DNA from 3 places in the Chimaeribacter sp. YP20170169 genome. Region 2 is predicted to be linked to each of the others. Evidence: predicted binding sites of a transcription regulator. Region 2 holds the regulator's gene; each other region holds the start of a gene.

Region 1 (10,151 bases), on a different replicon from region 2:
ATCGCCTGCTGGATAAACAGCGTGTAGGGGTTCATCACGAAGTTGACGTCCTGCCCATCCTTTTTGACCGAGACCATCATGGCGAATTCCTGGAATTCTGCCTGCATCAGGTCGCGGCACTCTGCGCCCTTGAAGTGTTGGTTGAACGCTTGCCAGTCAGCGATGCGGGTCAGGGAGGGGCCGCTCTGGCCATCCTGCCGCATGAAGTTGCCAATAAATACCGGCGTGACAGTTTGAACCGGCATCTCGTTTTGTGCAGTCCAAGAGGGAGTTTCGGAAACCGGCGCACCGGCTGACAGCGTTGCATTCAGATCCATATACTTTCCTTGCCAATCATGGCGACAATCACCCTGGTTACTTAAAGGCCAAAAAGGCCTCCAATTTTGTATCAGTCATAGCAAAAACGGTGGTCGCTCCCGGCGTACACCTGAATATTCCACACTGATTACGGCGGCTAACTTAAATTGATGCCTTTGGGCTGACAAGTACTTTGTTATTCACGCTGATTTGACCCTGCCCTTTTACTTCCTGCCAGCGCTACCTGTGATTAATGGAAACCCGTTTACCTCACCGTATAAAAAGTGAAAATCGCAGATGAATAGACATAAAATTCAACAACTTAAAATATGAAATTTCACTTCACTTATCTTTTATTCCATTAATTAAAATGATATTTATAAAATATCACGCAATACTTTTCATGCTTATTTTCGGAATAACCCCTATTGCCTGAATTCATACCGCGCGCATAAAAAAGCCACCCGCTGGGGGTGGCTTGAGGTGGTTCGGTTAATCGCGAAGGATATTATTAGAAAACTAATCCTATTTTTTCGGATTATTGATTACGCCATCTGATTTAAGCGGATCAGATTTATCTGACTTAGTCGTAAAAGGCGTTGCCGGTTCTGCCAGGCCCGGTGAAGTGCTGGCCGGCGGGGTATTGGCATCGGAAGTGAAGCCAGCCGTACCGGTGGTAGCAGAACCCGGCGTAGTGGTGCCGGTGGTGGTGCTACCCGTGGTGGTAGAGGCACCGGTTTTTACGCCTGCTGTGCCAGCGACGCCCGCCGTTTTGTCGGTGTGCAGCACATCTTTATCGGTGTGGTCTACATGCTCAATGTCTACATTCTGGCGACGGATGGTGTCGTTGATGGTTTCGACACGTTCGGATTCATCCGTACGCACGACCACCTCTTCCACAACCTTGGCAGTTTTGTTCACCACTGGCTGTTCGTGGGTTTCTGTCACTTCAACCACTTTCTCAGACCAGTCGATGTCTCCCAGATAGGCTGGCTCATCCACCGCGCGGCGGAAGATGTCAGCGTGCTGCTCGCGCAGCGCTACTTCGGCAGTGACGTCTTCAGTGGTCACGTAGCGGCGAACGCGGGTAGAACCCTCTTTCACCAGACGCTTGCCGACTTCCAGATTCTCTTCCGCCAGACGCAGGATCTCTTCTTCACTCTCATCCCCGGTCAGGGAAGTGTGAACGGCGTCAGTATGGGATGTGGCGGCGGTGCCCGTGGCCCCAACAGCGCCTGCTGCTGCGGTCGCACCTGTGGTCAGGCCGGTATCTGCCAGACCGGTTTTACGGGACGGCACATCAACGGCCTGATGGCGATCCAGAATGCCCATCGCTCGGGCGGCATCATCTTCATCGGCGCGCAAGGTAAGGATTACGCCACCGGTATCCATCGCACGGGTATACACGTCTGCGTAATCTTCCTCAACATCGGTGCCAAACAGGCGCTGCCAGATGCTCGGGTGGCGGATAGCTTTGCCTTCGTGCTGAAGGTTTTCTCCACTGATCAAGTTGATATCATCATCAGGGAAACCGGCTTTGATAAGATTTTTACGTGCTGCTTCGGCCTGTTGAGTCGTATCAAAAAGGGTAACGATTTTTTCGTGTGCCATGATAGTTTCCTCTTTTGCTTTAGCGGATTGGTAAGACGAAGATGCCGGTTACTCATCCTCTTGCCGATCAATAGACACTTCCTGACTGCGAAGCGTAACGCTATCCTGAAACGGCTTGTGTATGGCGACTTTCTTGATATGCAGCTCCTCCTTGAGCACCAGACGGCGAATCACCTCAATCTCCTCCTCAACCACTGGGATGATGGTAACGCCATCCTCTTCGCGGATTGTCGGCATGGTATCCACGCGCTCCCCTTTTGGGACACGTTGTACCTCGACCTGCTCATGGCGCAGCATCTCGTTGATGGGATGCTCATGGTGCACGGTCTTGCGGGTCACGGTGACCCGGCCACTGACAACCTGCTGTTTGGTGACGTCCAACTTCTCCTGGGCAAGGGGAATGGAGGCTTCCTCAACGAGACGGCTCTCCGCTTTCTTCTCCTCGTGAGCCTGCTTGTGTCGCCTAGTCATCATTAACTCCCCTGTCCTATTGGTTGGCCTGGCTTCCAGCCTGTCACTAAATGCTTGTGCAGTTACGCACTTTTCTCTTTCTGAAATGATGAAAGAAGAATTAAAAGTGCACTTATGACATAAAGCCAGATTAATATCTTGCCTACACAAGAATTAACTGTAGTACAGGATCTGTGTCACAACAGGAAAAAAAGGCGGGTACACCGGTTTTAGGGCAATTCCGAATCCGGGGAAAAACGGCAGCAAGCGAAAAAGTCCCTATAAATGAGGGCACTGTCAGCTTTGGCGGAATCAGTTGAGGCAAGTGGCACGTTAAAGGTGAAAAAGGTGGTTACATTATCGGCGCAGAAATTGACGTTATATTTACAATGACGGAACAGCTTTTCCCTTTTATGTCACGCGGGTAGCAAAACGCACCAAAATAAAGCGGTTTTTTTACCTGCTTCAAGCTTTTGTTTTTATTCAGTGCACAATTTTGCAGCACTCGGCTAGGCTGTGGTGGCGTGACACCACGGCAGGACTGCGACGGACGCGGTCATCTTCTCCTGCATCCAGGACTCTTCCCCTCTGCTTCCAGCCCCATCCTGCTGCCCTGCATGGCGGCAATGTGATGCCCGGCTCACGAGGTGGCGGGCTTTTTGCTTACTCACCGTTGCGCTTCACCGTAATCTCGCAACGCACGCGTTATGGCATTAGTACGTTTCCGCGCCGCACTCCGGCGTTCCGCTTTTTTCAGAGCTAAGGAATTCAACAATGTCCCATACCCTAAAAAAACTCTCCCTGGTGATGATGGTCTCTGCCGCAGTTAGCGCACTCCCTGCCCATGCCGATATTGTCATCGGCGTCGCTGGCCCCTTCTCCGGGCCAAACGCCACCTATGGCGCACAATACTGGAAAGGTGCCTCGCAGGCGGCGGCAGACATCAATGCCGCCGGTGGCATCAAAGGTGAGAAGATCACGCTGGTGCAGGGTGATGATGCCTGTGAACCGAAGCAAGCCGTGGCGGTCGCCAACCGGTTAGTGGATCAATCCCATGTCGCGGCGGTGGTGGGCCACTTCTGCTCCTCCTCCACCATGCCCGCCTCCGAGGTCTATGACGAGGCTGGCATCATCAGCATTACCCCCGGTTCCACCAACCCGCAGATCACCGAGCGCGGCATGACCGGCATGTTCCGTATGTGCGGGCGCGATGACCAGCAGGGCGCGATTGCCGCCAACTATATCCTCGATACCCTGAAGGCGAAGCGGGTGGCGGTGATCCATGACAAAGACACCTACGGGCAGGGGCTGGCGGATGCCACCCGCGCGGCGCTGGACAAGCGCGGCGTCAAGGCGGTGATGTATGAGGGGTTGTCGCGTGGCGAGAAGGACTTCAATGCGCTGGTGACCAAGATGGGCGCGCTGAAGCCGGACGTGGTCTACTTTGGCGGCTGCCATCCCGAGGCTGGCCCGCTGGTTCGCCAGATGCGTGAACAGGGCGTGGAGGCGAAATTCTTCTCCGGCGACTGCGTGGTGACAGAGGAGATGGTCACCGCCGCCGGCGGCCCGCAATTTACCAATGGCGTGCTGATGACCTTCGGCAACGACCCACGCACCCTGCCCGAGGGCAAGGCAGTGATCGACAAATTCCGCGCCAGCGGTTTTGAGCCGGAGGGCTACACGCTCTATGCCTACGCCTCAGTACAGGCGATCGCCGCCGCGTTTAATGCGGTCGGCAGTGAGGACAGCGCCAAGGCCGTCGAGTGGCTGAAGGCCAACAGCGTTGACACGGTGATGGGCAAAAAAGCCTGGGATGGCAAGGGTGACCTCAAGGTGTCGGATTACGTGGTCTACCAGTGGGATGACAAGGGCCACTATCACCAGCTCTGATGCGCCACGCCCCGGCGAGCCGCCGGGGCCTCCCCCCTCTCAAGGCCGCGCCGTGCGGCCTGCCTGAACTGGCGGACTGATCCCTATGGATGCTCTCTTTGTACAACAGTTGCTGAATGGCCTGACGCTCGGTGCGGTGTATGGCCTGATCGCCATCGGCTACACCATGGTTTACGGCATCATCGGCATGATCAACTTTGCCCACGGCGAGGTCTATATGATCTCCGCCTACCTGTGCGCCATCGCACTGGCGCTGCTCAGCTCTTTCGGCCTGCACTCCTTCCCACTGCTGATGCTTGGCACGCTGGTCTTCACGCTGGGGGTGACCGCCGTCTATGGCTGGGTGATTGAACGTATCGCCTACCGGCCGCTGCGCAACTCCACCCGGCTGGCACCGCTCATCTCGGCGATCGGCATGTCGTTGATCCTGCAAAACTACGCCCAGCTTAGCCAAGGGCCGAACCAGCAGGGTATCCCGACCCTACTGAGCGGCGTGTTCCGCCTGCAACTGGGGGATGGCGTGGTGCAGCTCACCTACACCAAGGTGTTTATTCTGGTCGCCTCGCTGGCCGGGATGGCGATCTTGACCTGGGTGATCCGCTATACCCGGCTGGGGCGCATCTGTCGCGCCACCCAGCAGGATCGCAAAATGGCCTCCATTCTGGGCATCAACACTGATCGCGTCATCTCGCTGGTGTTTGTGATTGGCGCGGCGATGGCCGGTCTGGCAGGCGTGCTGATCACCCTCAACTACGGCACCTTTGATTTCTATGCGGGCTTCATCATCGGCATCAAGGCCTTTACGGCGGCGGTGCTGGGCGGCATTGGCTCACTGCCGGGCGCGATGCTGGGCGGGTTGCTGCTTGGCGTGTCAGAAGCGCAGTTCGCCGGGCTGGTCAACTCCGACTACAAGGATGTCTTCTCCTTCTCGCTGTTGGTGGTGATTTTGATCTTCCGTCCACAGGGTTTGCTGGGGCGGCCGTTGGTCGCCAAGGTGTAAGGAGCCGCCATGACACAGAATCAACGCGCCGAAGGCGTGGACATCAAACAGAGTGTGCTGGACGCGGTGGTCGCCGGGGTGATTGCGCTGGTGGTATTCGGCCCGGTAGTGGGCGTGGTGCTGGATGGCTATAGCTACCACACCGAGCCACGGCGGGTGGCACTGATTGTGGCCGTGGTGGCGCTGGGCCGCCTGCTGCTCAGCCTGCTGTTACAGACCCGCCGTGGTAGGCGTTTCCTCACCAGGTTTGAGGGCGAGGGCGATGGGGTCTATGTGCGGCAGGTGGGTTACCGCTCGCGGCTGCGCTGGATCATCCCACTGCTGGTGCTTCTGGCGGCGCTGTTCCCGTTCGTCGCCACCAAATACCTGCTGACGGTGGCGATACTGGGGCTGATCTATGTGCTGCTGGGGCTGGGGCTGAATATCGTGGTGGGGCTGGCTGGCCTGCTTGATCTGGGTTACGTCGCCTTCTATGCGATTGGCGCATATGGGTTGGCGCTCGGCTACCAGCACCTAGGGCTGGGCTTCTGGTCAATGCTGCCGCTCGGCGCGCTGATGGCTGCCGCCGCCGGGGCGCTGCTTGGCTTCCCGGTATTGCGGATGCACGGCGACTATCTGGCGATTGTCACGCTGGGCTTTGGGGAGATTATCCGGCTGGTGCTGAACAACTGGCTGGCAGTGACCGGCGGGCCGAATGGCATCTCGGTGCCCTCCCCGACGTTCCTTGGCCTGGAGTTTGGCCGCCGCGCGCGCGAGGGCGGCACGCCAATCCATGAGTTCCTCAACATCAGCTACAACCCCAACCTGAAGTTTATCTTTATCTACGCCGTACTCTGTCTGGTGGTGCTGCTGGTGCTCTATATCAAGCACCGGCTGACGCGGATGCCAATTGGCCGGGCATGGGAGGCGCTACGCGAGGATGAGATCGCCTGCCGCTCGCTAGGGCTTAACCATGTGCTAGTGAAGCTCTCCGCCTTTATGCTCGGCGCTTCCACCGCTGGCATTGCCGGGGTGTTTTTCGCCAGCTATCAGGGCTTCGTCAATCCCACCTCCTTCACCTTCTTTGAGTCGGCGCTGATCCTGGCGATTGTAGTGCTCGGCGGAATGGGTTCGACCCTCGGGGTGGTGCTGGCGGCCTTTGTGCTGACGGTGGCACCGGAACTGCTGCGCAGCTTCGCCGAGTACCGCGTGCTGCTGTTTGGCGTATTGATGGTGATGATGATGATGTGGCGGCCACGCGGGCTGGTGCGCACCAGCCGCAGCGGCTATGCCATCCGCAAGGGGGTGGCGCCATGAGTGATGCCATTTTGCAGGTCGAGCGGCTAATGATGCACTTTGGCGGCATCCGCGCGCTGAATGACGTCAGCCTCGAGGTGGGGCGCGGCTCCATTACCGCACTGATTGGGCCGAACGGTGCGGGCAAGACCACGGTGTTCAACTGCCTGACCGGCTTCTACCGCGCCACCGGCGGCGCGATCCGGCTGCATACCCACGCCCGCACTACGGACGTGATCCAGGTGCTCGGGGCGAAACTGTACCCGGCTGACCTGCTGCACCCCACCCAGCTCGGGAAGCGTATCTGGTACAAAATGTTCGGCGGCACCCATCTGGTGAACCGCGCCGGGCTAGCGCGTACCTTCCAAAATATTCGCCTGTTCCGTGAGCTATCGGTGGTGGAGAACTTGCTGGTGGCGCAGCACATGCGCGTCAACCGCAACCTGCTGGCCGGGGTATTCAATACGCCCGGCTACCGGCGGGCCGAGAGTCGGGCGATCGATCAGGCGTTCTACTGGCTGGAGGTGGTGGATTTGGTGGAGTGCGCCAACCGGCTGGCCGGCACCCTCTCCTACGGCCAGCAACGGCGGCTGGAGATTGCCCGCGCCATGTGCACCCTGCCGGAGATCCTCTGTCTGGATGAACCGGCCGCTGGCCTCAACCCGGTGGAGACGCTGGCGCTGAGCCGCATCATCCGCGCCTTGCGCGAGCGGCACGGCACCACGGTGCTGCTGATTGAGCACGACATGGGCATGGTGATGGAGATCTCTGACCGGGTCATCGTGCTGGACCACGGCAATGTGATTGCCCAAGGCACGCCGCGCGAGATTCAGCATGATGACCGGGTGATTGCCGCCTATCTGGGCGCTGACGAGGAGGATGCGGCATGACGCCGATGCTGGAGTTCCGCAATGTGGATGTGTTTTACGGCCCGATTCAGGCGTTGCAGGAGGTGTCGTTGACCGTTCAGGAGGGCGAGACGGTGGCGCTGATTGGCGCGAATGGCGCGGGCAAATCGACACTGTTGATGTCGATTTTCGGCCAGCCGCGCATTGCCGGCGGGGAGATTTACTACCGGGGCGAGCCGATTAGCCATCGCTCCACCCACTTCATCGCCAGCAACGGCATTGCGCAGGCGCCGGAGGGGCGGCGCATCTTCCCGGATATGACGGTGGAGGAGAATTTGCTGATGGGCACCATCCCCATCGGCAACCGCCATATGAAAGAGGATCTGGCGCGTATGTATGGGCTGTTCCCGCGGCTGGAGGAGCGCCGCGCCCAGCGGGCGATGACGCTCTCCGGCGGTGAGCAGCAGATGCTGGCGATTGCGCGGGCGCTGATGGGCCGCCCGCGCCTGCTGTTGCTCGATGAGCCAAGCCTCGGGCTGGCGCCGATTGTGGTACGCCAAATCTTCAGCATCCTGCGAGAACTGACGCAGGGCGGCATGACGCTGTTTCTGGTGGAGCAGAACGCCAACCATGCGCTGAAGCTCTCTGACCGTGGCTATGTGATGGCCAACGGCCGCATCCGGCTGACCGGCAGCGGCTCAGAGCTATTGCAGAATGAGGAGGTGCGGAAAGCTTACCTCGGCGGCGGCTGATTAGGTTGGCCGGTGGCGGTAGAGCACCACCGGCTTGTCGTGGTAGCGGTCATAACCCTGCTGCTCAAAGCCCATTTTCAGCGCCAGCCGGTGTGAGGCGGCATTCTCTGGGTTGATCATGCACCAGATGGGGCGCGTCAGGTTGCTGGCTGCCCAGGCCAGCGCCGCCGCGACCGCCTCCGTGGCGTAGCCCTTGCCGTGGAACGCGGGCAGGAAAGTCCAACCCATCTCCGCCATGTTGCTAACATCGGTTTCCAGCGCCCGCTGGTAATCCGCAAAGCCGATACAACCGAGGTACTCCCCGCTCTCCCGCGATTCCACTGCCCAGTAGCCAAACCCCAGCAACTGCCAATGCCCGGCATGGCGCAACAGGCGTGACCAGCTCTCCTCCCTGCCACTGGGCGCGCCGCCAATATAGCGGGTGACCTGCGCATCACCCCACAGCCGCGTCAGCGCTGGCATATCCTCGAGCGTGTGGCCGCGCAAAATCAGCCTGTCAGTTGTGATGACCGGGACACTGTTTTCCATGTGAACTCCTATTATTTCATCGCTAAGTATGTTGGAACTAAATAATTGCATAGTGATAATTTGCGTTGGCGGCATCACGTCGCCTGGCAGTTTCATCGTTGCATAGCCGCAATGGCGTTACAATTGAAACTCACATACCCCGGAGGTGCCCATGACCCAACCCACTTTGAGTTATCGCCTTGGTGACCGCACGCTTGGCCGCATTGGCTATGGCGCGATGCAACTGGCTGGCCGTGGCGTTTTTGGCCCACCCGCCGATGAGGCGCAGGCGATTCAGGTATTGCGTGACGCGGTAGAGGCCGGCGTGCGCCATATCGACACCAGCGACTTCTATGGCCCACACGTCACCAATAAGCTGATCAAAAAGGCGCTCTATCCCTACCCCGACGATCTCTGCATTGTCACTAAAATCGGCGCGCGGCGCGATGCCCGTGGCGGCTGGCTGCCGGCGCTGGGCGCGGAGGAGATAGAGCAGGCGGTGGAGGACAATTTGCGCCATCTGGGTCTGGAGGCGCTGGAGGTGGTAAACCTGCGCAGCATGTTCAACGCGAACCGCCCGGAGGAAGGCTCGTTGGAGGCCCCCCTGGAGGCGCTGATCAAGCTTAAGGAGCGGGGACTGGTTCGTCACATTGGCCTGAGCAACGTCACAGCCCAACAGATCGCCGACGCGCAACAGATGACGCCGATTGTCTGCGTGCAGAATCTCTACAATCTGGCGCAGCGGCAGGACGAGGGGCTGATTGATCCACTCAACGCGCAGGGCATCGCCTTTGTGCCCTTCTTCCCGCTAGGCGGCTTTACGCCGTTGCAGTCCAGCCAGTTGACCGAGGTGGCGCAGTCGCTGGGCGCGACGCCAAGGCAGGTGGCACTGGCCTGGCTGTTGCAGCGCTCTCCCAATATTTTGCTGATCCCCGGCACCTCCTCACCGCGCCACTTGCAGGAGAATTTGGCGAGCGCCCAGTTGTTGTTACCGGAGGAGGCGCTGGATAGGCTTAACGGCTTGCGCTAATACATGTTGCGAGGGGCGTCACGCCCCTCTGTTTCACTAGAACTCTTCCACCAGCTCGAAGCGAAAACAGACCAGCTTCATCTCCTCGCTGAACTCTCCGTTACGACTGAAAAAGCGGCGGTGCTCCTGCTTCCACTCCTCAAACGTCCCTTCGCCCTCGGCCAGTGCAAACTCCTCCGGCACGTCACAGAAGCGCCAGAGCGCCACCTCGGTGATGCGGATGGCGCAAGCGCGGCGGCCACGGCCATCCAGGATGATGTTGATCTCATCCACCTGCGGCAGCGGCTCATTGTCATCGTAATAGGATTGCAGCGAACCACAGGTCGCGCGTTTCTGACCATCAATCACCAGCGCCAGCAGCGCATCCGCCATCTCTGCTGAATCACCAAATTGCCATTGGTTGGCCTGCTGGTACTGCTCATCGCCCATGCTCGTCTCTCTACTGTCAACCAGTTGAAATCATGCCGTCATAATCCTGAAGAGTGTAGGGA
Region 2 (10,151 bases):
GCCTGGCGGTGGCGGTGGCGGATGCCCACCCGATGCTGACGCCGCGCGCCCACTACACCACCCGCATCAGCGGGGGCAAGGGCGCGGTGCGCGAAGTGTGTGACCTGATCCTGCTGGCGCAAGGGAAGCTGGAGGACGCCGTCGGGCTTTCAATATGAGCAGAGCAAAGTTTCTGATTACCCTGCTGCTGGCGCTGGCCGCGCTGGTACTGATTGGCTGGAGCCTGGCCGATGAGGATGAGGCGGCACCGACGGCAGCCATCAACACCCAGGACCCGACCTACCAGAGCCAGCACACCGTTACCGTGGTCTACGACCCGACCGGCAAGCTGAACTACAAGCTGGTGGCCGATGACGTCAAATATTACACGGCGGAGGAGCTGAGCTGGTTCACCAACCCGGTGATGACGCTCTATGACGCCAACACCATCCCGACCTGGTCGGTGCGCGCCGATCGCGCCAAGCTGACCAAGGATCGGATGCTCTATCTCTATGGGCATGTTGAGGTCAACAGCCTGACCGCGACCTCGCAGTTACAGCGGATCAAAACGGACAACGCCCAGGTCAACCTGGTGAGCCAGGATGTCACCTCGGATGATGAAGTCACCCTTTACGGGGCCGCCTTCACCTCCAAGGGCATGAAAATGCGCGGCAATTTGCGGACCAAAACAGCTCAGCTGATCGAAAAGGTAAACACCTACTATGAAATCCAGACTTCAAACCCCGCTCCGTAACCTGCTGGTTGCCAGTTCGCTTCTGGCTGTGAGCGTGCCGGCCCTGGCGCTGAAAGATGACACCAGCCAGCCGATCCACATCGACTCCGCCCAGCAGGCGCTGGACATGGAGGGCAACACCGTGACCTTCACCGGCAACGTGGTGGCGAAACAGGGCAGCATCGAGATCAAGGCCGACAAGGTGGTGGTGATCCGCCCGCAGGGGCAGCAGGGCAAGGAGGTGATTGAGGCCTTCGGCAACCCGGCGACCTTCTACCAGTTGCAGGACAACGGCAAGCCGGTGAAGGGCCACTCGCAGAAGATGCGTTATGAGCTGGGGAATGACTATGTCATCCTGACCGGCAATGCCTATCTGGAGCAGCTCGACAGCAATGTGAAGGGCGACCGCATCACCTATCTGGTGCAAAAACAGCAGATGGAAGCTTTCAGTAACGAAGGCAAACGTGTTACCACTGTGTTAATCCCGACCCAATTGCAGGACAAAGGCACCCCGTCCAGCGGACAGAAGAAGAGTAACTGATCACTTATGGCTACCCTAATTGCAGAAAACCTCGCCAAGGCGTACAAAAACCGTAGAGTGGTGGAGGACGTCAGCCTGAAGGTGCACTCCGGCGAGATCGTTGGCCTGCTCGGCCCGAACGGCGCGGGCAAGACCACCACCTTCTACATGGTGGTGGGGATTGTGCCGCGTGACGCTGGCCGCATCGTGATTGATGACGAGGATATCAGCCTGCTGCCGCTGCACGCGCGCGCGCGCCGCGGCATCGGCTACCTGCCGCAGGAGGCCTCGATCTTCCGCCGGCTCAGCGTCTATGACAACCTGATGGCGGTGTTGCAGATCCGTGAAGACCTCACCAGCGAACAGCGCCGTGACCGCGCCGAGGAGCTGATGGAGGAGTTCCACATCACCCACCTGCGTGACAGCCTTGGGCAGGCGCTGTCAGGCGGTGAGCGCCGCCGGGTGGAGATCGCCCGCGCGCTGGCGGCCAACCCGAAGTTTATCCTGCTGGATGAACCCTTTGCGGGGGTGGACCCCATCTCCGTGATTGACATAAAAAAAATCATTGAGCACCTGCGCGACAGCGGGCTCGGCGTGTTGATTACTGACCACAACGTGCGCGAGACCCTCGACGTCTGCGAACGCGCCTATATCGTCAGCCAGGGGCGACTGATCGCCCACGGCTCCCCAAGCGATATTCTGGCCGATGAGCAGGTGAAACGCGTCTATCTGGGTGAAGAGTTCCGTCTCTGATCCACTTTTGCGTTGTTACCAGTAAGGGAAACCAGATCATCCTATGAAGCAAGGTTTGCAACTCAGGCTTAGCCAGCAACTGGCCATGACTCCCCAGCTCCAACAGGCGATCCGCTTGTTGCAACTCTCAACGCTAGAACTGCAGCAGGAGATTCAACAGGCATTAGAGAGCAACCCCCTGCTGGAGCAGAGCGATATCCACGAGGAGATTGACGCCAAGGAGACCACCGACAGCGAGGCGCTGGACACCCGCGAGGCGCTGGAGCAGAAGGATATGCCGGAAGAGCTGCCGCTCGATGCCACCTGGGACGAGATCTACACCGCTGGCACCCCCTCTGGCACCGGCACCGACTACAGCGATGACGAGCTGCCGGTCTATCAGGGCGAGACCACCCAGACCCTTCAGGACTACCTGATGTGGCAGGTGGATCTCACCCCCTTCTCCGACACCGATACCGCCATCGCCACCTCGATTGTCGATGCGGTGGATGACACCGGCTACCTGACGGTAACGCTCGAGGAGATCCTGGAGAGCATGGGTGACGAGAATGTCACCCTCGAGGAGGTGGAGGCGGTGCTGAAACGCGTGCAGCGCTTCGACCCGATTGGCGTGGCGGCGCGTGATCTGCGCGACTGCCTGCTGATCCAGCTTTCGCAGTTTATCCCTGACACCCCCTATCTGGCCGAGGCGCGGCTGATTGTCAGCGAACACCTGGATCTGCTGGGCAACCACGATTTCCGGACGCTGATGCGCTCGACCCGGCTAAAAGAAGATACACTTAAGGGGGCGATGCTGCTGATCCAGTCGCTGGATCCGCGCCCCGGCCAGTCCATCAACACCGGCGAATCTGAGTATGTGATCCCCGATGTGCTGGTGCGCAAGCACCAAGGGCAGTGGGCGGTCGAGCTGAATGCTGACAGCATCCCCCGGCTCAAAATCAACCAGCAATATGCGGCGCTGGGCGGCACGGCCCGCAACGACAGCGATGGCCAGTTCATCCGCAGCAACCTCCAGGAGGCCAAATGGCTGATCAAGAGCCTGGAGAGCCGCAATGAGACGCTGCTCAAGGTGACGCGCTGCATCGTGGCGCAGCAGCAGGCCTTTTTCGAGCATGGCGAGGAGTACATGAAACCGATGGTGCTGGCGGACATTGCCCAGGCCGTGGACATGCACGAATCCACCATCTCGCGCGTCACCACGCAGAAGTTCCTGCACAGCCCGCGCGGTATTTTTGAGTTGAAGTACTTCTTCTCAAGCCACGTCAGCACGGACAGCGGCGGGGAGGCCTCCTCGACCGCCATCCGGGCGTTGGTGAAGAAGCTGATTGCGGCGGAAAACCCCGCCAAACCTCTGAGCGACAGCAAGCTGGCGACCCTGCTCTCCGATCAAGGGATCATGGTTGCCCGCCGCACGGTCGCAAAATACCGAGAGTCTTTGTCCATCCCGCCGTCGAACCAACGCAAACAACTGGTTTGACCTAAACAGAGAAGGAAGACATTATGCAGCTCAACATCACCGGCCACCACGTTGAAGTCACTGATGCCCTGCGCGATTTCGTCAGTACAAAATTTGCCAAGCTTGAGCAATTTTTCGACCGAATCAATCAGGTTCATGTGATACTCAGCATGGAGCGAGTGCAGAAGGTGGCGGAAGCCACCGTGCACGTCAATGGAGGCGAGTTGCACGCCACCTCGGAACATGAAGATATGTATGCGGCCATCGACGGCCTGATTGATAAGCTGTCACGGCAGCTCAATAAACATAAAGACAAGTTGAAACAACACTAAGACTCACTGTAGCCAATCGCGCTACATCACCTGACCATCGGCCCTTCACCCTGCGGTGACGGGCCGATAAGCCATCAGGCGTGACTCAAGCGCTTAAGTGAAAGATGAGATGATAAACGACTCAATCATGCAATTAAGCTCTGTGCTCAGCGCAGAGTGCACCAAAAGCGGCGTCCACTGCTCCAGCAAGAAACGCGCCCTCGAGATCATCAGCGAACTGGCGGCGAAACAGCTGAACCTGCCGTCGCAGGCGGTGTTTGATGCCGTCCTGACGCGGGAGCGCATGGGCAGTACCGGTATCGGCAATGGCATCGCCATCCCGCACGGCAAGCTGGAAGAGGACACGCTGCGCGCGGTGGGCGTTTTCATCCGCCTGGATCAGCCGATCGCCTTCGACGCCATCGACAACCAGCCGGTTGACCTGCTGTTCGCCCTGCTGGTGCCTGCCGACCAGTGCAAGACCCACCTCCATACGCTGTCGCAAGTGGCGAAGCGTCTGGCGGATAAGAGCGTCTGCCGTCGGCTGCGCGCCGCGCAGAGCGATGAAGAGCTGTACCAGATCATTACCGAGTAGCCTGCTGCCGGTAACACAACGCCAAGAGTGAATTGCCAGGGGGAGTGACACATGGTGCTGATGATAGTCAGCGGCCGTTCCGGTTCAGGTAAATCCGTTGCCTTGCGTGCGCTGGAAGATATGGGGTTTTACTGCGTCGATAACCTGCCGGTGGTGCTGCTGCCGCAGTTGGCGCACGCGCTGGCGGAGCGCAACACCTCGGCGGCAGTGAGCATCGACGTGCGCAACATGCCGGAGACCCCGGAGCTGTTTGAGCACGCGATGGCCCAGCTGCCGGAGAGCTTCTCGCCGCAACTGCTGTTCCTTGACGCCGATCGCAACACGCTGATCCGCCGCTACAGCGACACGCGCCGCCTGCACCCGCTCTCCAGCCGCAACCTCTCCCTGGAGAGTGCGATTGACGAGGAGAGCGAGCTGCTGGAGCCGCTGCGTTCCCGCGCTGACCTGCTGATCGACACTTCCGAGATGTCGGTGCATGAGCTGGCAGAGATGCTACGCACCCGCCTGCTGGGCAAGCGCGAACGTGAGCTGACGATGGTGTTCGAGTCGTTTGGCTTCAAGCACGGCATCCCGATTGACGCCGACTATGTGTTTGACGTCCGTTTCCTGCCCAACCCGCACTGGGACCCCAAACTGCGGCCGATGACCGGTTTGGATCGCCCGGTGGCGGCCTTCCTCGATCGCCATACGGAAGTGCACAACTTCATCTACCAGACCCGCAGCTACCTGGAGCAGTGGTTGCCGATGCTGGAGACCAACAACCGCAGCTACCTGACGGTCGCCATCGGTTGCACCGGCGGCAAGCATCGCTCGGTCTATGTGGCGGAGCAGCTGGCCGACTACTTCCGTTCGCGCGGGAAGAATGTGCAGTCCCGCCACCGCACCCTGGAAAAGCGCAAATCATGACGGTCAAACAGACGGTGGAGATCAAGAACCGGCTCGGGATGCACGCCCGGCCGGCGATGAAGTTGTTTGAGCTGGTGCAGAGCTTCGACGCCGAGGTGCTGCTGCGCAACGACGCTGGCGTGGAGGCGGAGGCCAGCAGCGTGATTGCGCTGCTGATGCTGGACTCGCCAAAGGGTCAACACATTGAGATCGAGGCCAGCGGCCCCGACGAGGTGAACGCGCTCAATGCGGTGATTGAGCTGATCAACTCCGGCTTTGACGAAGATTGACATCCTCCCCGCCCTAAAGGGCGGGGATTCCTACAGCTAGACGGCAATGCCCTGCCGCGAGTATATTCTTTGACGCGTTTACATCGCGATCATGTAGCGATCCGCACTCGCTACAAGTCCATACTCTTATTCGCAGACCTGCTCTACCTTTCGGACTGTTGGGGGATAGCACCCCACAACACGAACAAGCCTGGTAAGCGCTAGCTCCGGCTCAGGCAGTCAATGGCGATCGCCTTAAAGCTGGGGAAGTCCCGGCTGCCGAGCAGGCGGCTGACCGAGCGCTCACGCACGAAGGTCACGAACAGATCGTAGATGGCGATCGCCTCCTCATAATCCGCCTTGCTGATCGCCAGCAGAAATATCACTTGCGCCCGCTCCCCTTCCCCCCAGTCGATGCCCGGCGGGCAGATCACCGTCACCACCACCGTGCGGTGGGCTTGCAACCCCAGCGAGTGCGGCAGCGCGATGCCGTCGCCCAGCAGTGTGGAGACAATCGCCTCGCGCTCCACCACCGAGTCATGGAACGCTGGCTCGACCACCCCCTCATGCGCCAGCTGGTCGCAGACCCGGCGGAACAGCGCCGCCTGGCTCAGCGTCTCCTCCAGCAGCAGGAAGTGCTGTGCGTCAAAGAACTTCTCCAGCATGTAGGGGCGGGTGCGATCCACCAGCACCAGCTTGCCGAGCTGCTCCAGCTGGTACTCCGTCGGGAAGGGCGACATCACCACCACCGGCTTGCCGCGCTCCGCCAGCCGGGCATTGGAGATGATGAAATCCTCCTCCACCTCGCCCAGCATCTCATACTCGCGCAGAGAGATGACGCGGGTGATCACCAGTTGCGGATATTTGCGGCTGACCTGCGCCTGAATCATGCGGATGGTGGAGTTGCCGGTGTCGCACACCAGCAGCACCTGCGGATGGCGCTGGTAGCCGATGTTGTAGTGCCGCTCCAGCCCGACGCCGATGTGCAGCACCAAAAAGCCAATCTCATTCTCGCTCAGGCTGTAGGGGGTGTACTTTACCCAGCTGGAGATGGCCGCCAGCGTCACGTCATAGGCCATCGGGTAGTGCTGCTTGATATTGGCCAGCAGCGGGTTGGGAATGGCGATCTGGTATTTGATGCGGGTGATCATCGCCTTGATGTGGGTCAGCAGATCCAGCCGCAGCTGCGCGTCGCCCTGAAGGTCGTAGTTGTAGTAGGCGCTGATGTAGCAGAGCAGATAGTTGACCAGCCCCTCCTCGTCGTCGGCGTTAATCTCCGTCGGCGCCACCTCCTGGCTGCGCCGGGCGGCGATGTTGACGCGCAGGTAAGCCTCCTCGGCCGGGGCCAGCTCCTTGCCCGCCCACTGGCGCAGGTCAGCCGCCAGCCCGCTGGAGACCTGCCGCACGCACGCCTCCCCTCATCCGCCGTGAAGTCAGCGAGCGGGTAGCCCTCGGCGATGCGTCGCAACGCCACCGCGCCATACAGCGTCAGGTACTCCTCCCCTCATCCGTCAGGCGGATGCCGGCCTGCGCCAGCCGGTGGCGCAGGGCATCGGCCAGCGCCGGCATCTGCGCCAGCGCCAGCGCCTCCGGCGTCAGCAGCGGGTGGGCGTCATTCTCGCCGCGCAGCCGGAACAGCAGGTCGGTCAGGCAGGCGCGGATCGCCGTCTCTGGCCCGAACAGCTTCATGCCGTAACGCGGCTTGGTTTCGATGTGCAGGGAGTAGCGACCGAGGTGCTCGCGCACCTCGGCCATGTCATTTTGCAGTGTGCCCCGGCTGACGAACCACTCATCCGCCACATCCTCCAGCTTCAGCGAGAAGGCAGAGGTGAGGAAACGCACCAGCAGCGCCTGCACCCGCTCGGCGGCGGTACGCGGCAGTTGCCGCACCGGCTGGCTGGGCTGGCGCAGCGTGGCGAAGCGGGCGGCGTCATGCACCTGCAACTGGTAGCCGCTCCCGCGCGTGTGCACCAACTGCGCGCCATACTTGCCGAGGATCTCGTTGAGCGCGGTGATGTCGGTGCGCACCGTGCGGGTCGAGACATCGAGACGCTTTGCCAGCTCGTCCTGCGGCAGGATCTCATCCTGCAAGGCATCAAACAGATGGGACAGACGTTGATAGGGAAAACGCACCATAATCCTTCCATTGTTACGGGTCAGCCACAGGCGCGCCGCGCCGGGAAAACCAGAGTGTGCCATGCGCGCTGGCGGGCGGCTAGCCCACCAGCGCCCGCATCTGCGCCAGCAGCCCCGCCACCTGCGCGGGCCGCGTGTCGCCGCTGTCGCTGTCGATGATGGCGCTGTAGACGTGCGGGATCACCTTGCTGACGCCCGCCTCCAGCGCGATTGCCACAATCGGCGTGAAGTTCTCCATGTCGATGCCGCCGGTTGGCTCCAGCCAGAAATCCTGCGCCGCACAGGCGCGCGCCACCGCCGCATACTCCTCCCGGCAGGCCAGCCCCTGCATCGGGAAGTACTTCACCGAGCTGCCGCCCATCTCTTTCAGCATGGCGATGGCGCTCTCCACCGGCACGATCGCGTCACTCTGGCGGCTGCTCAGCGGCCCGGTGGAGATCTTCACCCAGCCCACGCGGCCGGTGGGCGACACCAGCCCGTTGACCACCGTCTCCCCCTGCCCGAGCAGCGCCCGGCTGGTGGCGACGCCGCTGAAGACCTGATTGACGTGCTGCGGGTGCAGCGCGGCGGCGATCTGGCTGACCATCGCGGACTGGCGCGGATCGCCCGCCCCCAGCCCGATGGAGAGGGCGTTGTCGATGCGCGCCGCATAGTCGCGCATCTCTTCAATGGCGCTGCGGGCATCAGGGTAATTTTTGGAGAGCACGCCGACCAGCACATGCCCCTCGGCCGCCTCATACACCGCCTGGGCGTTCTCTTTGCTGCCGGCCAGCACATTCAGGCAGACGCGGCCATGCAGGTAGTTCGGGGTCAGGCGGCTCATGGGCGGGCCTCCCGCAGGGTGGCGATGGCATCGGCGATGCGCGCAAGCTGCGCCGGGGTGACGCTGCGCACGTCCACCTCCACCTTGCCCTCATTGGCACGGTAGCCACGGAAATAGATCGCGACCTCCCCCTCGCGCAAGCGCCGCACAATCTCGGCGGTGCGCACGCCGAGCGCCGCCTCGTCAAAGGCGATCTCGGTGCGGGCGATATCCCGCCCGGCGGCGTCCCATACCACGCGCGCGTGGATGCCGGGCAGGCCATTGAGCCGGTCGATAAAGGGCGTCATCTTCTCCACCATCTGCTGGCCGCTGACCGGCGTGCGCTGCACGTAGCACTCAATCGCCTGCGCCAGCCCGAGAATCCCCTCCTTGCCAATTTTCATCGCCCGGCCAATCCCCTCCGACTGGCGGCGCACCCAGCCAACATAGGGCGCACGGCCTATCACCAGCCCGCTGGATGGCCCCTCCAGCGCCTTCGCGCCGCTGTAGATCACCAGATCCGCGCCCATTTGGTAGTAGCAGGTGAGATCCTCCTCCGCCGCCGCGTCCACAATCAGCGGCAACTGGTGGCGATGCGCGACCTCCGCCGCTTCCGCCACCGTCAACATGCTTTTCTGCACCGTATGGTGGGACTTAACGTAGAGCAGCGCCGCGGTACGTGGGGTGATGGCCGCTGCCAGCTGCGCCGCCGAGCACTCATTGGCGTAGCCCGCCTCCACCACCCGGCCACCGCCGAGCGCCACCATGGTGCCGACCGGCGCGCCGTAGTTCACGTTGTGCCCCTTCGGCAGCACGATCTCACACGGGCGATCGTGGGCGGCGCTGTGCAGGTTGGCCAGCAGGTGATCGCTCTCCTGCACAATCACCGCCGCCACCGACTGGGCGATGCCCGCCGAGGCGCAGGAGACCACCACCGCCTCCTCCACCCCCAGCAGCCCGGCAATGTAGGCACCGCTTTTCAGCACCAGATCTTTCATCTCAAAGTAGTGGCTCAGGCCCTGATTGACCGCCGCGACCACCTCCGGCCCCGGCGTGGAGACGCCCAGCATGGTCATGCGCCCGGAGGCATTGATCACCGGTTTCAGGTGGTACTTCTCATACAGCGAAGGGTGTTTGTCAGCAGACATACTCGGCACTCCATGTGTCAGTGGGATAGAGCACGCCCGCCACCACGGCCGCCAGTGGCGACAGGTGCTGTGAAGCGTGCACGGACGCCCCGTCGGCGTCCAGATAGTGCTGCGGCGCGTCAGTCAGGGTGAACAGCGTCAAATCCGCCTCCGCCCCCACTGCCAGTCGGCCACGGCCCGCCAGCCGCAGCGCATCGGCGGCCTGATGGGTGACGCAGGCGATCACCTGCGGCAGGGTCATGCCGATCGCCAGGAATTTTGACATCACCGCCGCCAGGCTGTGCACCGGCCCCTGCAGGCGGTTGCGGCAGTAGATATCTGAGCTGATGGTGTCGGGCAGCAAGCCAAGGGCAATCGCCTGCCGCGCCACTTCAAAGCTGAAGCTGGCGCTACCGTGGCCGACGTCCAGCCGCACGCCGCGCGCCAGCGCCTGCGTGACGGCGGCGCGCACCTCGCCCTGCGGCGTGAGGATGCGGTTCGGCTTGCCGTTGAAGCAGTGGGTGATGATGTCGCCCGCGCCCATCAGATCAGCGATCTCTTCGAGCCGCGGCGGATCGTTGCCGA
Region 3 (10,151 bases), 540 kb from region 2:
CTGGATTGGCGTGATCCTGGTGACGGCGGTGTTCGTCTACCTGCTGCGCTATGTCTGGCGAGTGCTGCTGTTTGGGGCCTCCTACCAACTGGCGGTGGAGCTACGCGAACGCTTTTACCAGCAACTCAGTCACCAGCATCCGGCCTTCTACCTGCGCCACCGTACCGGCGATCTGATTGCCCGCGCCACCAATGACGTGGATCGGGTGGTGTTTGCCGCCGGAGAAGGGGTATTGACGCTGGTGGATTCGCTGGTAATGGGCTGTGCGGTGCTGGTGGTGATGTGCACCCAGATTAGCTGGCAACTGACACTGTTGTCACTGGTGCCGATGCCTATCATGGCGCTGGTGATCAAGCGCTACGGCCAGCAGCTGCACGATCGTTTCAAGTCGGCGCAGGCGGCCTTCTCGGCGTTGAATGACCAGACGCAGGAGAGCCTGACCAGCATCCGCATGATCAAGGCCTTCGGCCTGGAAGATCATCAGTCCGGCCAGTTCGCCCGCGTGGCAGCGGATGCCGGTGCCAAAAACCTGCGAGTGGCGCGCGTGGATGCGCGTTTTGACCCGACCATCTACATCGCCATCGGCATGGCGAATTTGCTGGCGGTGGGCGGCGGCAGTTGGCTGGTGGTCAACGGCACCCTGACCCTCGGCCAACTCACCAGCTTTGTGATGTATCTGGGCCTGATGATCTGGCCGATGCTGGCGCTGGCCTGGATGTTCAACATCGTGGAGCGCGGCAGTGCTGCCTACAGCCGCTTGCGCAGCATGTTGAAAGAGGCCCCGACGGTGGTGGATGGCAGCCAGGGCGTGCCTGCGGGGCGCGGGGCGTTGCAGGCGGAGATCGTGCGCTTCCACTATCCAGAAAACACCCACAGCGCGCTGCATGACGTGCGCTTTACCCTCCAGCCGGGCCAGATGCTGGGCCTATGCGGCCCGACAGGCGCCGGGAAGAGCACTCTGCTGGCGCTGGTGCAGCGCCAGTTTGATGTGGATGAGGGGGCAATCCGCTTCCACGGTCTGCCGTTGCCCGCGCTAAAACTGGATGAGTGGCGTGGTCGGCTGGCGGTGGTGAGCCAGACGCCGTTCCTGTTCTCAGACAGCGTGGCGCAGAACATCGCCCTTGGCCGACCAGAGGCAACGCCAGCGCAAATTGAACAAGCGGCGCGGCTGGCTAGCGTGCATGACGATATTTTGCGCCTGCCGCAAGGTTACGAAACCCAGGTGGGGGAGCGGGGCGTGATGCTCTCCGGCGGGCAGAAGCAGCGCATCGCCATTGCCCGCGCGCTGCTGCTGGAGGCAGAGATTTTGATTTTGGATGACGCCCTCTCTGCGGTGGATGGCCGCACTGAGCACGAGATCCTAGCAAACCTGCGCCAATGGGGCAGCAACCGCACCCTGATCATCAGCGCCCATCGCCTGTCGGCACTGACCGAGGCCAATGAGATTTTAGTCTTTAACCAAGGCACGGTTATGCAGCGCGGCGATCATGACACGCTGGCGGCACAACCGGGCTGGTATCGTGATATGTATCGTTATCAACAACTTGAGGCCGCACTTGATGAGCCAGCGCCCGCTGCGGGAAACCGGGAGGCGCAGGATGCCTAAACTCCAGTCAATGTGGCCGACCCTGAAACGCCTGCTCACCTATGGCTCCCCCTACCGCAAGCCGCTGCTGCTGGCGGTGGTGATGCTGTGGGTGGCCGCGGGCGCGGAGGTAGGCGGCCCGCTGCTGATCAGTTACTTTATCGATCATGTGGTGGCGCACGGCAACCTGCCACTGGCGCTGGTTTCAGCGCTGGCCGGCGGCTATATCCTGCTCAACCTGCTGGCGGCAGCACTGCACTACTACCAGTCGCTGCTGTTCAACCGGGCAGCGGTCGGTGTGGTGCAGCGGCTGCGAATCGATGTGATGGATGCCGCGCTGCGCCAGCCGCTGAGCGAGTTTGATATTCAGCCGGTGGGGCAACTTATCTCACGCGTCACCAATGACACCGAGGTGGTGCGCGATCTCTACGTTACCGTGGTGGCGACCGTGCTGCGCAGCGCCGCCCTGATTGGCGCGATGTTGGTGGCGATGTACAGCCTCGACTGGCGCATGGCGACGGTGGCGGTCTGTATCTTCCCGGCGGTGCTGGTGGTGATGGTGCTCTACCAGCGTTACAGCACGCCTGTGGCGCGCAAGGTGCGCAGTTACCTGGCCGATATCAACGATGGCTTCAATGAAGTGATCAACGGCATGGGCGTGATCCAGCAGTTCCGCCAGCAGCAGCGCTTTGCTGAACGGTTGAGCGCGGCGAGCTGGGCACACTACCACGCGCGCATGAAGACGCTGCGCATTGAGGGGTTCCTGTTACGCCCGCTGCTGAGCCTCTTCTCCACCATGGTGCTGTGCGGACTGCTGATGCTGTTTGGTTTCAGCGCTGTCGGCAGCGTCGGGGTGGGCGTGCTCTACGCCTTCATCAACTACCTCGGCCGCCTCAATGAGCCGCTGATAGAGCTGACCTCCCAGCAGTCGATCCTGCAACAGGCGGTAGTGGCGGGCGAGCGCATCTTTGAGCTGATGGATCGCGTACAGCAGCAGTATGGCGGTGATGACCAGCCGCTCACCAGCGGCCAGATCGAGATTGATGACGTCAGCTTTGCCTACCGGGATGACAAAAAGGTGCTGGAGCACATCTCGCTGTCGGTGCCGTCGCGCGGCTTTGTGGCGCTGGTGGGACATACGGGCAGCGGCAAAAGCACCCTCGCCAACCTGCTGATGGGCTACTACCCGATCAGCGAGGGGCAGATTCGCCTTGATGGCCGTCCGCTTGACACGCTCTCCCACCAGACGCTGCGTCAGGGTGTTGCCATGGTGCAGCAAGATCCGGTGGTGCTGGCGGAGTCGGTCTACGCCAACGTCACGCTGGGCCGCGAGATTGCCGAGCAGGAGGTGTGGCAGGCGCTGGAGACGGTGCAACTGGCGGAGCTGGTACGCGCGATGCCCGAAAACATCCACACCCGGCTGGGCGAGCAGGGCAATAACCTGTCGGTGGGCCAGAAACAGCTGCTGGCGATGGCGCGAGTGCTGGTGCAGGCGCCGCAAACCCTGATTCTGGATGAGGCGACCGCCAATATCGACTCTGGCACCGAGCAGGCGATCCAGCGCGCGCTGCGTGCCATCCGTCAGCACACTACGCTGGTGGTGATCGCTCACCGCCTCTCTACCGTGGTAGACGCCGACTCCATTCTGGTGCTGCACCGTGGACAGGCGGTGGAACGCGGCACCCATGCCGAGCTGCTGGCGCATCAGGGGCGCTATGCCCAGATGTACCAGATGCAACTGGTGGGTGAGCAGCTGGAGGCAGAGAGCGCCACGCCACTCTCCGCCTGAGCGAGGGCGGGTGCTTGGCACCCGCTCCCTCAGTCCGCACCATTATCAGGCATATAACCCGCGCAATTCCCCCACGCTGCACCCCAGTAAAGCGGCTTGCACTAAAATGAGGCGCAGCTACGCTTTCTATGGGCTGACTTAAGTCAAATCGTCTCCTCCGGACTGGCCGGAGAGGACGTCGCCTGTCCCTAATTCCCTCTATTCCCAGACGAAATCATTTGTGGCACACCCTTTGCTTTAGACTAGCTATCCACGCGGGTTTAACGCGACAGGCTCTTAATTCGAGGAGTGGCAATATGAAACTGGTTACTGTGGTGATCAAACCATTCAAGTTGGAAGATGTGCGCGAGGCGCTCTCTGCCGTAGGCATTCAGGGACTGACCGTCACCGAGGTAAAAGGCTTTGGCCGCCAGAAAGGTCATGCCGAACTCTACCGTGGGGCTGAGTACAGCGTGAACTTCTTGCCGAAAGTCAAAATCGATATTGCCATTGCCGACGACCAGCTGGATGAAGTGATTGATGTGATTAGCAAAGCGGCCTACACCGGCAAGATCGGGGACGGCAAAATTTTTGTTGCAGAGTTGCAGCGTGTGATTCGTATTCGTACTGGCGAGACCGACGAAGCAGCATTGTAATTTCAGGCTCGGATGAGTGAACTAGGGGTGGATTGATAATGAAAAAACTTTTATCCATGATGGGCCTCGGCACGGCGGCCATAGCGCCATCGCTGGCGATGGCGGCACCGGCAGTCGCTGATAAGGCGGACAACGCCTTTATGATGATCTGCACCGCGCTGGTGCTGTTTATGACCGTGCCGGGGATTGCGCTGTTCTACGGCGGCCTGCTGCGCTCCAAAAACGTGCTGTCGATGTTGACCCAGGTGATGGTGACCTTCGCGTTGGTCTGCGTGCTCTGGATGCTGTATGGCTACAGCCTGGCCTTCAGCGAGGGCAACGCCTTCTTCGGCGGCTTCCAGACGGCGATGCTGAAGGGCATTACGGTGGACAGCGTTACCGGCACCTTCGCCCAATTGATCCACGTCGCCTTCCAGTGCTCCTTCGCCTGCATTACCGTGGCGCTGATTGTCGGGGGCTTCGCCGAGCGTATCCGCTTCTCCGCGGTACTGATCTTCACCGTGATCTGGATGACCTTCTCCTACCTGCCGATTGCCCACATGGTGTGGGGCGGCGGCTTCCTGGCGGCAGATGGCGCGCTGGACTTTGCCGGCGGCACCGTGGTGCACATCAACGCGGCGATTGCCGGGCTGGTGGGCGCGTACCTGCTGGGCAAGCGCGCGGGCTTTGGCAAAGAGGCATTCAAACCGCATAACCTGCCGATGGTCTTCACCGGTGCCAGCATCCTCTACGTGGGCTGGTTCGGCTTCAACGCTGGCTCCGCCAGTGCGGCCAATGGCATCGCGGCGCTGGCTTTCGTCAATACCGTAATGGCTACCGCTGGCGCGATCCTCTCCTGGGTACTGGTGGAGTGGATGGTGCGCGGCAAGCCTTCCCTGCTGGGCGCCTGCTCCGGCTGCATCGCGGGTCTGGTCGCCATCACCCCAGCGGCGGGCACAGTGGGTGTCGGCGGCGCGCTGGTGATTGGTCTGATTGGCGGCGTGGCCGGCCTGTGGGGCGTAGTGATGCTCAAACGCTGGCTTCATGCGGATGACACCTGTGACGTCTTTGGCGTACACGGCGTGTGTGGTATCGTCGGCTGCATCCTGACTGGCGTCTTCACCTCCTCCTCCTTGGGCGGCGTTGGTTACGCAGAAGGCGTGACCATGGGGCACCAGGTCTGGGTACAGCTGTTCAGCATCGGCATTACCCTGGTGTGGTCAGGTGTCGTGGCCTTTATCGGTTACAAAATTGCTGATATGGTGGTGGGACTGCGTGTTCCGGAAGATCAGGAGCGCGAAGGGCTGGACGTCAACAGCCACGGCGAGAACGCCTACAACCAGTAATGGCAGAGTAGGGCATCAGCCTGACGAGCAGTGCGCTAAATAAAACAGGTTCCCCGGCGTGGGCGTGATTCCTACCCCCGCCGACTTAAGGAGCCGGGCAACATGCAAAAAACATCACAGATAATGATGCAAACATGATGATAGAGAGGCGGTGGCGCAATCCACCGCCTTTTTTTATGCGTCGCGGCGGCGGATGACCCCCTCCTGCACCGACGTCGCGACCAGCACGCCATCGCGGGTGTAGAACTGGCCGCGCACAAAGCCGCGCGCGCTAGAGGCGGAGGTGCTCTCCACCGCATAGAGCAGCCACTCATCCAAACGGAAAGGCCGGTGGAACCACATGGAGTGGTCGATGGTCGCCACCTGCATCCCCGGCTCGAGGAAGCCGACCCCATGAGGTTGCAGCGCGGTGGGCAGGAAGTTGAAGTCCGAAGCGTAGCCCAGCAAATATTGGTGGATACGCAGGTCGTCCGGCATCTCGCCATTCGCCCGGAACCAGACGTGCCGCTCTGGTGCGGCCACCGTGCCCTGCAACGGGTTGTGGAAAGCCACCGGCCGCATCTCAATCGGGCGCTGGCCAATGAACTTTTCCCGCACCTTCTCGGGGATCAGGTGGGCAAACTTCTGCGCAATCTCTGACTCTGAGATCAGCGCCTCCGGCGGCGGCACCTGTGGCATGGTGTTCTGGTGCTCGAAACCGCTCTCCTGACACTGGAAGGAGGCGGTCATGTAGAAGATAGGCTTGCCATTCTGCACCGCTTTGACCCGCCGGGCGCTGAAGCTGTGGCCATCACGCAAAATTTCCACGTCATAGATGATCGCCTTGCTGCTGTCACCGGGGCGCAAAAAATAGCTGTGGAAGGAGTGGATACCGCGCTCGGCGGGCACCGTTTGCTTGGCGGCATACAGCGCCTGACCGACCACCTGGCCGCCAAAGACCTGGCGTAATCCCAGATCCTCGCTCTGTCCCCGGAACAAGCCCTCTTCGAGTTTCTCCAGGTTGAGCAGATCCAATAAATTCGTTAATGCCTGACTCATGCGGTGATCCCTTTCAGCGAAAAACAGGGTAGGTGGGGCGCGTGGCCCCCTGTCGCCATAGTAGAGGATCCGGGGCAGTGAAAGAAGGGCGTGCCGGGGGGCGGCAGGAATTTTTCAGAGTTATGTGCCACAATTATTTCGTGATGTGGTGAATGCCACTAGTCCAATCCTGATGCTTGCGACCCGTAAGAAGTAAACAAAACAAGGAGTGCAACTGATGAAATTTTGGCAGATTGTAGGTGGAACCGCGCTGTCTCTCACATTGGCCGGCTGTGCATCCCAACCCGCCCAGCCTCCCTTGCCGCCACCCGGCAATGGCGCGCCCTCGACGGCGGCTATCCAGCAACCCTCAGTAAAAGGCACTATCTCCATCGACTCACGCGTGGCGTTGCCGCCTGATTCGGTGCTGACCGTGACTCTGGCAGACGCCTCCATCGCAGACACGCCGTCGAAAGTAGTGGCGCAGAGCGTTGCCTATACCCAAGGCCATCAGGCACCGTTCCCCTTCGTGCTGCCTTATAGCCCAAATGACGTGCAGCCTAAATCCAGGGTACTGCTGAGCGCGGTCATCGCGGACAAGCAGGGGCATTTCCTGTTCCAAACCGAACAGCCGACGCCCGCCGTGACCAATGGCGCAGGCACCCAGTTTGATCTGGTGCTGAAGCCGGTTGAGGCGCGGGCAGTGCCTACCAAGCCTTCCACGCTGGGGCCACTGGACACTTCACCGAACAGCCCGGTGCCTACTGGCATCAACCCGACACCGATGCCATAAGCTGAGCTGGCGGCGCTTGTCGCCGCCAGCGCTAGCCACGCCAGCCATAGCGCTCCAGGTCAATGCGACTTTCGGGGCCAAAGATAATGCCCTCTGACAGCAGTGCCTGACGCTGGCGCTGGAAGTCCTCCCCCTGAAGCGAAATACCGCCGTGACGATTCACTACCCGGTGCCACGGCAGGCTGCTCCCTTCCGGCAAACGGCGCAATACCCCACCCACCTGCCGGGCGGCACGGGGTGAGCCAGCCAGCCGCGCCACCTCGCCATAGGTGGTCACCCGGCCCTCTGGGATGGCCGCGACAATGTGGTAAACGCGTTGATTGAAATTTCCTTCCCCTTCCATAGCTGCCCCAACGTAGTGATATACCATGTCCGCGAGTATGAACCAAAACCGCTGCCATCGCAGGCCAGGCCAGACGCAGGTGCTTAAGAAACCATCGGTTGGCCGGTGGTGGGTTGCTTTTACCGGGGCCATCCCTGATAATGCTCCCCGCTCCACACCAGTGGGGCAACTCAATGGAGGCCCTGTTGGTTCTCCCGCAACACTAACTTGTGAACTCGGTCAGGTCCGGAAGGAAGCAGCCGCAGCAGGCGTCGTGTGTGCCGGGATGTAGCTGGCAGGGCCTCCACCCAATTTGGCTCCCCGCCTTTTTCTGCTCTCGTCCTCTCTCCCAAAGCGTTAACCATGCGACACTATTACTGCGTAATCAGACGTAGACTATTGATATTTCTTTTCGCTCGATAAATATTCCTAATCAATGCCGCCAATGCAGACGAAAAATGCCCGGTCGTTGGCCGAAAAGTGATTGCCATAAACAGACTGATGCGAAACGGAAAAAGCCAGGGCAGAAAGGGAATAAAGGGCTGACAGGAAACAGGAAGTGGGTGCCGCAGAAGGAAATGTTGAGCTAAGTGGTTGAAGCCGATAGAACTATCGGCTTCATGCTATTACCGCAATAACCGGCCTGAAGGCCATTAGCGCACGTATTTCCATACAGAAGTCGGCACTTTGTCATAGAGCTTATTCATCGTCAGTTCTGCCAGACGATGGTCAGCGGCAGAGTAAAACATTTCGAGTTCATCATCAGATAACTCATATTTATTCTTTTCAATAACACGCTCTAATGTGTCGATAGTGGTGCACTTACGCAAACGCATCAGGTAGTCGATTTTTTTCATCGTGGTCATAGTGTTTCTTATATAAGTAAATTGCGGTGGATTATCTATTAAGTTCTAATCAGCGTACAGGCATTCTCTTCTGAGAACATTCCGAATAGTCGCCGTTTGGTTTTTTGCCAGCGCTTCAAATCTGGTGCGCTGATGCCGTAATTGCCGAACAGGGTATAAGTATCGTCGAGATACTCTTCGACCCGGTCAGCTAACTGAAGTTCATCCTGATATTTTATTTTAAAGCTCATGACGAAAGAAGCAATATGCTCAATCAATTCGTTAAGCTGTAAGTTAACCTCTGACGTTGGATCATTAACCCAGCCGTGATGGCTATCCCCCAGGGTGGCGATCCCCTCGTCATAGAGGCTTTCGCACAGGAACTTGAGCTGGGCGACATCGTGCCGTTTTGGCGAATACTCATCCATATCATCTCCTCCGTAAGGTTGTTATTCAGTCGTGATAACACTCAGTGAGTAATGAAATAACCGGACAGGTGAGAGGCTGGTTAATCAGCGCGGTTTATATCCCTTCAATTAAATATAAGTCATTTTTTTGTTTTGTGACGTCTTGGATTACCCAACATTACAATTCATCGGCTGGAGAGGGTCGGTTGTTATCCACGATATCGAAAATCAGCGCAGACCCGCTATGGGTAAAGGTAAGGCGCTCCTCGCAATACTCCTCCGCATTGATATCCAGGCAGGCATTGAAAAGGATCCAACGATAACGGTAACGCATTGAATAACGGTTGGCAGAGAGCGGCTCTATCGCCTGAAGGGTCAGGCTGCCTGTCTCATACCGCGCACTCTCTGAATAATAGCTCAAATTCCCGACCAGTGTCTCTTCAAGCAGAGGAATATTTTCCTCGATGAACTCTTTTAAATCAGTAATGGAACCGAATTCACTGTTGGCAGGAAACGAAAGTGTAATTTGCATCGACTCATCATTATTTGTGCGACTCCTTTCTAGTATTGCACACTCCGGCGTCTTTTGTCAGGCAGGCAAGACACTTTTTCCGAAAGCACCTTACAATTATCAGTTTGATATCTATAGCAATTAATCCGACGTAATAAAAAATTACGCTTTAGTGGCGTTTTGCCTACCGACGCCCCAACGGGGCAACTTGAAACCCCGCCTCAAGTGTGATGTTATATTATAACAATTGCGTACCGGAGTAAATGTATGACCGCCTCACCCGCCCCCCTCACTGGCCGCCAGACCTGGCTGATGGCCTCAGCCTTTGCGCGCTGCGCTGCCACGATGCTGGTGCTGGCCGGTGTATGGGCAGCCATCACCTGGGCCAACCTGCTGCCATGATGACCTTACAACACTTGCAGGTTGGCTATGGCCGTTATGCTGTGGCTCCGCCCATTAGCGGCGCTTTCCATACCGGTTCACTGACGGCGATTATCGGTGCCAATGGCAGTGGCAAGTCCACCCTGCTGAAAACGCTGGCGGGCTTACTGCCGCCGGTGGCAGGCGCGGTGATCCGCCATGTCCGGCAGCCGCTGGCTTATCTGCCACAACAGGCGGAGCTGGATCGCCAATTCCCGCTGCTGGTGGAGGATTTGGTGGCAATGGGACGGGTCAGCCAGCGCGGGCTGTTTGCCCGGTTGCAACGCAGTGACCGGCAGTGGATCAGTGAAGCACTGGAGCGCGTCGGGATGCTCGCCTTCGCCCGCCAACCGGTCGGCATCCTTTCCGGCGGTCAATTCCAGCGTGTGCTGTTTGCCCGCCTGCTGGTGCAGCAGGCCCCGGTGATGCTGCTGGACGAGCCGTTCACTGGGGTCGATACCCCGACTATCCAACTGCTGTTGGAGATGATCGCCGAGTGGCA

The links. Region 2 encodes sigma-54, which starts transcription at its own class of promoters, with help from an activator protein. Its sites were predicted from a motif close to GTTGGCACANNTTTCGCTNT; they were not measured.
Positions count from the first base shown of each region.
Region 1: ACK3SD_RS18815 (branched-chain amino acid ABC transporter substrate-binding protein) is a predicted target of sigma-54. The motif match lies at 3,005-3,024, and genes of this name have one in related genera.
Region 3: glnK (P-II family nitrogen regulator) is a predicted target of sigma-54. The motif match lies at 3,594-3,613, and genes of this name have one in related genera.

Region 1 is NZ_CP176825.1:204,919-215,069, forward strand. Features, by position in the region: gene ACK3SD_RS18800 (hypothetical protein) at 1-317, opposite strand, end outside; gene ACK3SD_RS18805 (YsnF/AvaK domain-containing protein) at 823-1,908, opposite strand; gene ACK3SD_RS18810 (YsnF/AvaK domain-containing protein) at 1,957-2,379, opposite strand; gene ACK3SD_RS18815 (branched-chain amino acid ABC transporter substrate-binding protein) at 3,169-4,248, shown strand; gene ACK3SD_RS18820 (ABC transporter permease subunit) at 4,334-5,248, shown strand; gene livM (high-affinity branched-chain amino acid ABC transporter permease LivM) at 5,258-6,544, shown strand; gene ACK3SD_RS18830 (ATP-binding cassette domain-containing protein) at 6,541-7,413, shown strand; gene ACK3SD_RS18835 (ABC transporter ATP-binding protein) at 7,410-8,123, shown strand; gene ACK3SD_RS18840 (GNAT family N-acetyltransferase) at 8,124-8,651, opposite strand; gene ACK3SD_RS18845 (oxidoreductase) at 8,803-9,660, shown strand; gene ACK3SD_RS18850 (ASCH domain-containing protein) at 9,697-10,089, opposite strand.
Region 2 is NZ_CP176824.1:3,418,352-3,428,502, forward strand. Features, by position in the region: gene kdsC (3-deoxy-manno-octulosonate-8-phosphatase KdsC) at 1-158, shown strand, start outside; gene lptC (LPS export ABC transporter periplasmic protein LptC) at 155-733, shown strand; gene lptA (lipopolysaccharide ABC transporter substrate-binding protein LptA) at 702-1,253, shown strand; gene lptB (LPS export ABC transporter ATP-binding protein) at 1,260-1,985, shown strand; gene rpoN (RNA polymerase factor sigma-54) at 2,029-3,462, shown strand; gene hpf (ribosome hibernation promoting factor) at 3,486-3,773, shown strand; gene ptsN (PTS IIA-like nitrogen regulatory protein PtsN) at 3,871-4,347, shown strand; gene rapZ (RNase adapter RapZ) at 4,399-5,253, shown strand; gene npr (PTS phosphocarrier protein NPr) at 5,250-5,522, shown strand; gene ACK3SD_RS15640 (zinc ribbon domain-containing protein) at 5,536-5,694, opposite strand; partial or broken gene ACK3SD_RS15645 (BglG family transcription antiterminator) at 5,723-7,634, opposite strand; gene dagF (2-dehydro-3-deoxy-phosphogluconate aldolase) at 7,717-8,460, opposite strand; gene ACK3SD_RS15655 (DgaE family pyridoxal phosphate-dependent ammonia lyase) at 8,457-9,587, opposite strand; gene ACK3SD_RS15660 (amidohydrolase/deacetylase family metallohydrolase) at 9,577-10,151, opposite strand, start outside.
Region 3 is NZ_CP176824.1:2,883,027-2,893,177, reverse strand. Features, by position in the region: gene ACK3SD_RS13225 (SmdA family multidrug ABC transporter permease/ATP-binding protein) at 1-1,606, shown strand, start outside; gene ACK3SD_RS13220 (SmdB family multidrug efflux ABC transporter permease/ATP-binding protein) at 1,599-3,374, shown strand; gene glnK (P-II family nitrogen regulator) at 3,671-4,009, shown strand; gene amtB (ammonium transporter AmtB) at 4,048-5,334, shown strand; gene tesB (acyl-CoA thioesterase II) at 5,509-6,372, opposite strand; gene ACK3SD_RS13200 (YbaY family lipoprotein) at 6,590-7,144, shown strand; gene ACK3SD_RS13195 (MGMT family protein) at 7,176-7,487, opposite strand; RNA gene ffs (signal recognition particle sRNA small type) at 7,671-7,767, shown strand; gene ACK3SD_RS13185 (HHA domain-containing protein) at 8,120-8,323, opposite strand; gene tomB (Hha toxicity modulator TomB) at 8,371-8,739, opposite strand; gene ACK3SD_RS13175 (hypothetical protein) at 8,897-9,250, opposite strand; gene ACK3SD_RS13170 (hypothetical protein) at 9,497-9,631, shown strand; gene ACK3SD_RS13165 (metal ABC transporter ATP-binding protein) at 9,628-10,151, shown strand, end outside.